DNA from 3 places in the Paenarthrobacter sp. CC6 genome. Region 2 is predicted to be linked to each of the others. Evidence: riboswitches for the same ligand, from Rfam matches in the RefSeq annotation. Region 2 holds a riboswitch; each other region holds the start of a gene.
The links. A riboswitch is a leader RNA that binds a small molecule or an ion and turns the genes downstream of it on or off. The one in region 2 is predicted to bind thiamine pyrophosphate.
Positions count from the first base shown of each region.

Region 1: it holds a riboswitch for thiamine pyrophosphate, as region 2 does, so the genes downstream of both, thiO (glycine oxidase ThiO) here and PV760_RS08325 (ECF transporter S component) in region 2, are expected to answer to the same signal.
Region 3: it holds a riboswitch for thiamine pyrophosphate, as region 2 does, so the genes downstream of both, thiD (bifunctional hydroxymethylpyrimidine kinase/phosphomethylpyrimidine kinase) here and PV760_RS08325 (ECF transporter S component) in region 2, are expected to answer to the same signal.

Region 1 is NZ_JARDAN010000008.1:316,723-318,981, reverse strand. Features, by position in the region: gene PV760_RS10140 (CGNR zinc finger domain-containing protein) at 1-318, shown strand, start outside; gene thiE (thiamine phosphate synthase) at 436-1,122, opposite strand; TPP riboswitch at 1,150-1,269, shown strand; gene thiO (glycine oxidase ThiO) at 1,262-2,259, shown strand, end outside.
Region 2 is NZ_JARDAN010000007.1:308,704-310,962, reverse strand. Features, by position in the region: gene PV760_RS08335 (DUF4235 domain-containing protein) at 1-42, opposite strand, end outside; gene PV760_RS08330 (NUDIX hydrolase) at 69-746, opposite strand; TPP riboswitch at 1,044-1,180, shown strand; gene PV760_RS08325 (ECF transporter S component) at 1,257-1,877, shown strand; gene PV760_RS08320 (ABC transporter ATP-binding protein) at 1,877-2,259, shown strand, end outside.
Region 3 is NZ_JARDAN010000006.1:363,988-366,246, forward strand. Features, by position in the region: gene thiD (bifunctional hydroxymethylpyrimidine kinase/phosphomethylpyrimidine kinase) at 1-1,021, opposite strand, end outside; TPP riboswitch at 1,012-1,110, opposite strand; gene PV760_RS06500 (Rne/Rng family ribonuclease) at 1,197-2,259, opposite strand, start outside.

The DNA.
Region 1 (2,259 bases), on a different contig from region 2:
GACCGTACCGACACGGCAGCGCGATCCGCCCTGAACCAGCTCGCTCAGGAGCACTGGGCAGGCCCCCACGTCGACGACGACGGGCGGCTCGCGCTGACCCCGTCGGCCGGCCTGCCGGTCTCGCCGGCGGGAGCAGCGGTCGGGGCGCTTCTGCTCCACGGCTTGACCGGCTCGGGGCAGCGGCTCAGGACCTGCGCGTCGGAAGCGTGCAGGTGGGTGTTCTACGACAGTTCACGGTCCAGGACCCGGACCTGGTGCGACATGAACACGTGCGGGGCGCGGAGCAAGATGCGCCAGTACCGCGATCGGCTCACCTGAATCTGATCCGATCCGGTGGGTGGGCTGCGGCATCTGCAAGCCCCGACTCACCCCTGTCGCCACAACCTGCCGATACCCCGACGGTCTGCGTGCCTGGGACTGTTGTTTGGAGAACCGTTACGCGGCGGCGTCCAGGGCTTCGAGCAGCGACTTGGCTGCCGCCGTCGGATCTTCCGCCTCGGTAATGGCGCGAACGACGACGATACGGCTGGCGCCCGCAGCGAGCACCTGCTCGACATTGCCGAGATCGATTCCGCCGATCGCAAACCACGGCACCTCCACGGCGCCGCCGGTGGTCTCCTCCGCGCGCCTGATCGCTTCCGCGGCATATGTGACCAGGCCGGTTCCCACCGCTTCGCGGCCGGGTTTGGTGGGGGTCGCCCAGACGGGACCAACGCAGAAATAGTCCAGCCCAGGCTCGCCCGGCGAAGCCGTGATCGCGGCATTTACCTGCTCAGGCGTATGGGTGGAGAGACCAATCGAAGCGGGGCGGGGAAGGAACGTGCGGGCAATCTCCAGCGGGAGGTCCTTCTGGCCCACATGGAACACCGGAGCCCCGGAAACACTGGCAATATCGGCCCGGTCGTTGACCGCCCAGAGCCGCCCGTGCCGTTCTGCGACGCCACGCAGGATCGCCAGCAATTCCAATTCCTCGGCGGCTTCGATCGTCTTGTCACGGAGTTGGATGATGTCCACCCCGCCCTGGAACGCGGCGTCGGCAAAGTCTTCAAAATCGCCTTGGCGCTTGCGCGCATCAGTGCACAGGTAGAGGCGGGCGCTGGCGAGGGCAGAGTGCTGGGTCATGGAATCCACAGTAGTTCCTCTAAACTGGGCACGTACTGCGGGAGCCGTGACCTACGTCTTTATGACCGTCCGGCTGAGAGGGCTTCAGAGCCGACCGCTTGACCTGATCCGGCTAGTACCGGCGTAGGGAAGGAAACAGATGGCAGAAGCCATTCACGCGGATGTTGCCGTTATCGGCGGAGGCGTCATCGGACTGGGCATCGCCCACCAGGCTCGGAAGCTGGGCCGCTCCGTAGCACTCATCGATCCGGCGCCCGCCACCGGTGCGACATTTGCTGCTGCCGGAATGTTGGCGCCCGTGAGCGAGCTGCACTACCAGGAAGAAGACCTCCTGGAGCTCATGCTCGGGTCATCCCGGTTGTGGCCCTCGTTTGCCGGCGGCCTTCACCGGCCTGTGGAAGCTACCGGATACCGGACGACGCCGACCCTCGCCGTGGGTGCCGATGCCGCCGACCGCCGCGCGCTCGCGGACCTTCGCACTGTCCAGCTCGCGGCGGGCCTGGGGGTCGAACCGTTGCCGTTGCGGACCGCCAGGGAACGCGAACCGCTCCTTAGCCCGCAAATTTCCTGTGCCTTTGATATCCCCGCCGATCACCAGGTGGATCCCCGGAAGCTGGCGGAGTGCCTCATGGCAGGGCTGGCCGCGCATTCATCCGGCGATGGCACGTGGGTAGGCGGCGCCAGGGAAGGATTTGCCGTTGCAGAGTCCGCGCACGGCCTGTTGTGGGACGGGGACCAGGTAGCCGGAGTGGAGCTCGAATCCGGCAAATCCGTCGTGGCCGGCGAAACCGTGGTGGCCAACGGGCTGGGCGCCCCCGCGCTCGCCGGCCTTCCTGAGGGTCTTGAACTTCCGGTCAGGCCGGTCTACGGGGACATCCTCAGGCTTCGGGTCCCCGCGCACCTCCAACCGCTGCTCACTGCCACTGTTCGTGGCATGGTCCGCGGGGTGCCCGTTTACATCGTTCCCAGGGACGACGGAACCGTAGTCATCGGAGCTACCCAACGGGAGGACGGCTTGTCGGCGGCCTCCAACGCAGTCTCTGCCGGCGGGGTTTACCAGCTCCTTAGGGACGCCCAGGTACTGGTTCCCGCGGTGGCCGAACTTGAACTCCTGGAAGCAACTGCGCGCGCCAGGCC
Region 2 (2,259 bases):
GAGGCTTACCCCGGCGCCCAGCAGCTTGAAAAAGAGGTTCATGCCACCAGCCTAGCTGCACGGCACGGCTACCCGCGGTTTTCCCGCTCCTTGAGAAACGCTGCCAAGGACCCGACCGGAGCCAGAACCGGGACGACCGGGTGCTCGGCGGACCACACTGCCTCTACGGAATCGAGGACAGCGATTTCCTTCAGCAGATAGTAGGTGGGTGGCATCAGCTTCAACTGCCCTGCGGCTTCCGCTTCCAGGATTCCGGACACCGGCATCCACAGCGACTGCCAAGCCTCCGTGGTTTGATGCCGGGGCTGCGCTTCCGGTGCAGGCTTGGCCACATAGAAGTAGGTGTCGAAGCGCTTGGGCATGTCTATGGGCGTGATCCAGTTGGCCCAGGGGCGCAGGTCTCCGGGCTCGATGCCCAGCCCGGCTTCTTCCTGGACTTCGCGGATTGCTGCCGTGAGCACCATTCCCGCGTTGCTCTCCGCCAACGCTGTGTCCGCCGAAATCGAACTCTGCGCCCAGGACAACGCATGGCTGCGCAACAGTTCCCCGGGGTAGTCCCAGCCGGACTGATCCACAGCGTCCACCCGGCCGCCCGGAAAGACCACCATTCCTGCCGCGAAGTCCATGGTGCTGACTCTGTGCTGGACAAATGCCTCAAGCCCCGAGGGGGAGTCGCGGAGCAGAATCACGCTGGCAGCGAGGCGTGGCTCGGCCACGGGTGCGTGGGAGCCTGGAAGATCCGTCATCAGGCCATTCTTGCAGGTGCGTTGTGGGGCCTGCTGTGCGTGTTTAGGCGCGGGGATGGGGTGCAGAGTGGGCCTCGCAACGCACCCTCGTTTGTTGTGGGGCCTGCTGTGCGTGTTTAGGCGCGGGGATGGGGCGCAGAGTGGGCCTCGCAATGCACTCCTGTTGTTGTGGGGCCTGGTGTGCGTGCTTAGGCGCGGGGATGGGGTGCAGAGTGGGCCTCGCAACAGGATTGTGACCGCGGCCCAGAGCCGGCCGTACGCGGAGGTGTAAACTGAACCCGCCCATCAGGGCAGATTTGATAACGACAGGGGAGCGCCGCCGTCGGACCTTGCAGCGATGCAGGAGACGCGAGGGCGCTGAGAGTGCGGACAGCCGCAGACCCTCGAACCTGATCCGGTTAGTACCGGCGCAAGGGAGTCGAGCTTCTCAGAGTGTCCGGAGCCGGACGGCGCAAGCCAGGCGGATTCCGGGGAGCACTTTCCCCTCCTGTAACCTCAGGAGGCAGAAAAATGACCACGGTAAACGTGAAGAAGACCAGTTATAGCTGGCGTGTTGTAGACATCGTGGTGGCGGCCCTCATCGCCATCGCCGGCGGCGTGATCTTCTGGGCCTGGTCCCAGGGCGCGGCACTGGTATCCATCCCCATGAATGCGGCATACCCGCCCCTGACCGGCCTGATCGCCGGTGGCTGGATGATCCCCGCAGTCCTGGGCATGCTCATTATCCGAAAGCCCGGCGCAGCTCTTTTCTGCGAGGCCGTCGCAGCCACGGGTGAGCTCATCATGGGTTCGCAGTACGGCACCACGGTGCTCATCTCCGGCGTCCTGCAGGGCCTTGGCGCCGAGCTGATCTTCGCCGCGTTCCGCTACAAGAAGTTCAACCTGCCCACCGCACTCCTCGCGGGCGCAGGCGCGGGCCTCTTCTGTGGCCTGAACGACTCCTTCCTGCCCTGGGGCTGGAATATCGCCTACGAGGCCATCGACAAGCTGACGTACATCACTTTCACCACCATCTCCGGTGCAGTGATCGCCGGCGGCCTGTCCTGGATCGCCACCCGCGGTCTGGCCACGACGGGTGTCCTGAGTTCCTTCGCGTCGCGGAAGGCCGCTTCGGAGCCAGTCTTCAACTGATGCCTGCCACACACAGCGGCACGGTCCGGCCTGCCGCCATCTCCGCCGAGGGGTGGGGATGGCGGCATGCCGGCCGGGCCCAGCCTGCCATCCAGGGCCTTGACCTCCGCATTGAACCGGGGGAACGCGTCCTGTTGCTGGGCCCTTCGGGGGCCGGCAAGTCCACGCTCCTGCACGCCCTCGCCGGGGTGCTGGGTGACGAGGAAGACGACTCTGATGAGACCGGTTCGCTGCTGATCGACGGCGTCACTTCCCGCGAGCAGCGTGGCCGCGCCGGGCTGATGCAGCAGGATCCCGAAACGCAGGTGGTTCTCTCCCGGGTGGGCGACGACGTCGCCTTCGGCGCCGAGAACCTTGCCGTGCCGCGCGAGGAGATCTGGTC
Region 3 (2,259 bases), on a different contig from region 2:
AGCCATTGAGATAGATGGCGTCCTGCGCAAGGTAGTAGCTGAACGCCGGCTCCGGCAAATGCCCCGACTGCAGTTCCTGGATGAAGTTGAGGCCGTGGATTTTTTCAAGCTCCGGGATGGCTTCCTTCCACAAAGTGGCAGCAAATCCGCCAGGCTGGAGGACGCGCTGGTGGTGGAAGTGGTCCACAGGCCCGTTGCCCCGGCCCACTTCCAGCTCCCCTGCGCTCCTCAGGGCCTGGAGCAGCCACGGTTTCGCTTCGCGCAGTGAGGCCTCCCAGTCGCCCGTGCGCGCCTGGACGGTAGCCAAGGCGGACGACAACGAGCATCCAGTGCCATGGCTGTTCCGGGTCGCAATCCTTGGACCTGCCACTTCGATGACGTCCTGCCGCAACAGCCCGCTGGTGTTGATCAAGGCATCGGGGCATTCCGAGCCGGCCAGATGACCGCCCTTGACCAAGACCGTGTTTCCGCACTCAGCTGCCAGTCGCTTGCCCTGCTCCAATGCCGATGCCCAATCAGCAGCCTCGGTTTCCCCCAGCAAAATGGCAAGCTCGGGCAGGTTCGGCGTGATCAGGTCCGCCAATGGAAGCAGGGAACGAAGGGCCTCCCCTGCGGATTCGGTCAGCAGGCGGTCACCGCTGGTGGCCACCATCACGGGATCAAGAACCACGACGGCGGGGCGCACCGATTCGAGCCAACTGCGCACCTCGTCAATAACAGCCGCGTCGCCGAGCATCCCGATCTTCACGGCGTCGATGACGATATCGGTACTGACGGCGTCCAGTTGCTGGCGCAGGAACTCCACGGGTGGTACGTGCACACCGCTGACACCCAGGGTGTTCTGGGCCGTCAAAGCCGTAATGGCAGCCATGCCATATCCACCGTGGGCGGCGATGCTCTTCAAATCAGCCTGGATTCCGGCTCCTCCGGACGGGTCGGAGCCCGCGATGCTAAGTACCCGGGGGGTTCGTCTGCGGTCCTCCGCCAGCGGATAAACAGCGGAAGATGACAATGCGGCCATGAGGACATCCCTTCGCCGGTGCTAACCGGACAGGTTCAACGGGTTTGGATCTCAGCCTGGCCCATCGCCTGGCACCCCGTGTCAGTCCCCCAGCCTAGCGCACCGGCAGACAGCAAAAGGCCCCGCAATTCCCGCTGGTAGCGGAACTGCGGGGCCTTGGTGCGGTCACAAACGGTTAGAGTTCGGAGGCCGGTACGCCGACGCCCAGGATGATGGGTTCGTCCGGGGCCGCTTTCCTGACCGGCTCCGCAGGCGCCTTGGACTCGTGCGCCGATCCCTTCGCGGCCGTAGCGGTCACGTCGTGGTGCTCAACAGTGGTCTCGTTGGCCGCGCCTTGGGCCCTGCTTGCACTGCGGTTCCGGCGGCTACGACGACCCCGCGATGCTGAGGGGGCTTCGTCTGCGGCCGGAGCCGGAGCTTCAGTCGTCGGGGTGTCCGCAGCCTTCGGGGCTTCGACAGCTTCCTTGGCTTTCCGGTCCTCAGGCGACGGTGCCGCGCCAAGGTGCGAGAAAGCTTCGGCCAGACGGTCCAGGCTCATGGCCGGCTGGGCTGCCTGCGGCTCATCGTGGTGTTCAACGAAAGGCAAGGCAACCTCTTCGCCGCCAAAACGCAGCACTGGAGTAGCCCGGCCTTCGCGGACAGCGGCGTCGTGTGCCGCGGCTTCCTGAGCCGTCGGGGCAGCGGAGACCGAACCGGCGTCGGGACCATGCTCCCCGGCCGCCCGGGTTTGCTCCTCTGCCTTGTGGAGCTCGTCATCGTGAAGGTGGGCGGCATGCGCGGCCGCTGCAATCGTCGCCAGTGCAGCCCGGGTTGCTTCGGCTTTTGCCTGACGGGCAGGGTCCTGGGCTTCCGGGTGTGCTGCCGGTGCCGCAACAGGGGCGGACGGCGTCGAATGGACCTGGGCCGGCGCTTCGACCGTTCCCTGGGCGCCGCCCTTGCCGCGGCGACGCTTGCGCTCGGTGCGGGCTGTGGACTGCTGTGCTTCGGTGTGCGGACGGTGCTGCTCGGCTGCCACGGTGTTGGCGCGGCGGTGCTCCACGGGCTCGTCATGCGTCACGACACCGCGGCCTGCGCAGTGCTCGCACTGCTCACCGAAGACTTCAAGGAGACCGGTGCCCATGCGCTTGCGGGTCATCTGGACAAGGCCCAGTGACGTTACTTCAGCAACCTGGTGCTTGGTACGGTCGCGGCCCAGGCACTCCACCATGCGGCGGAGAACGAGGTCGCGGTTGGATTCC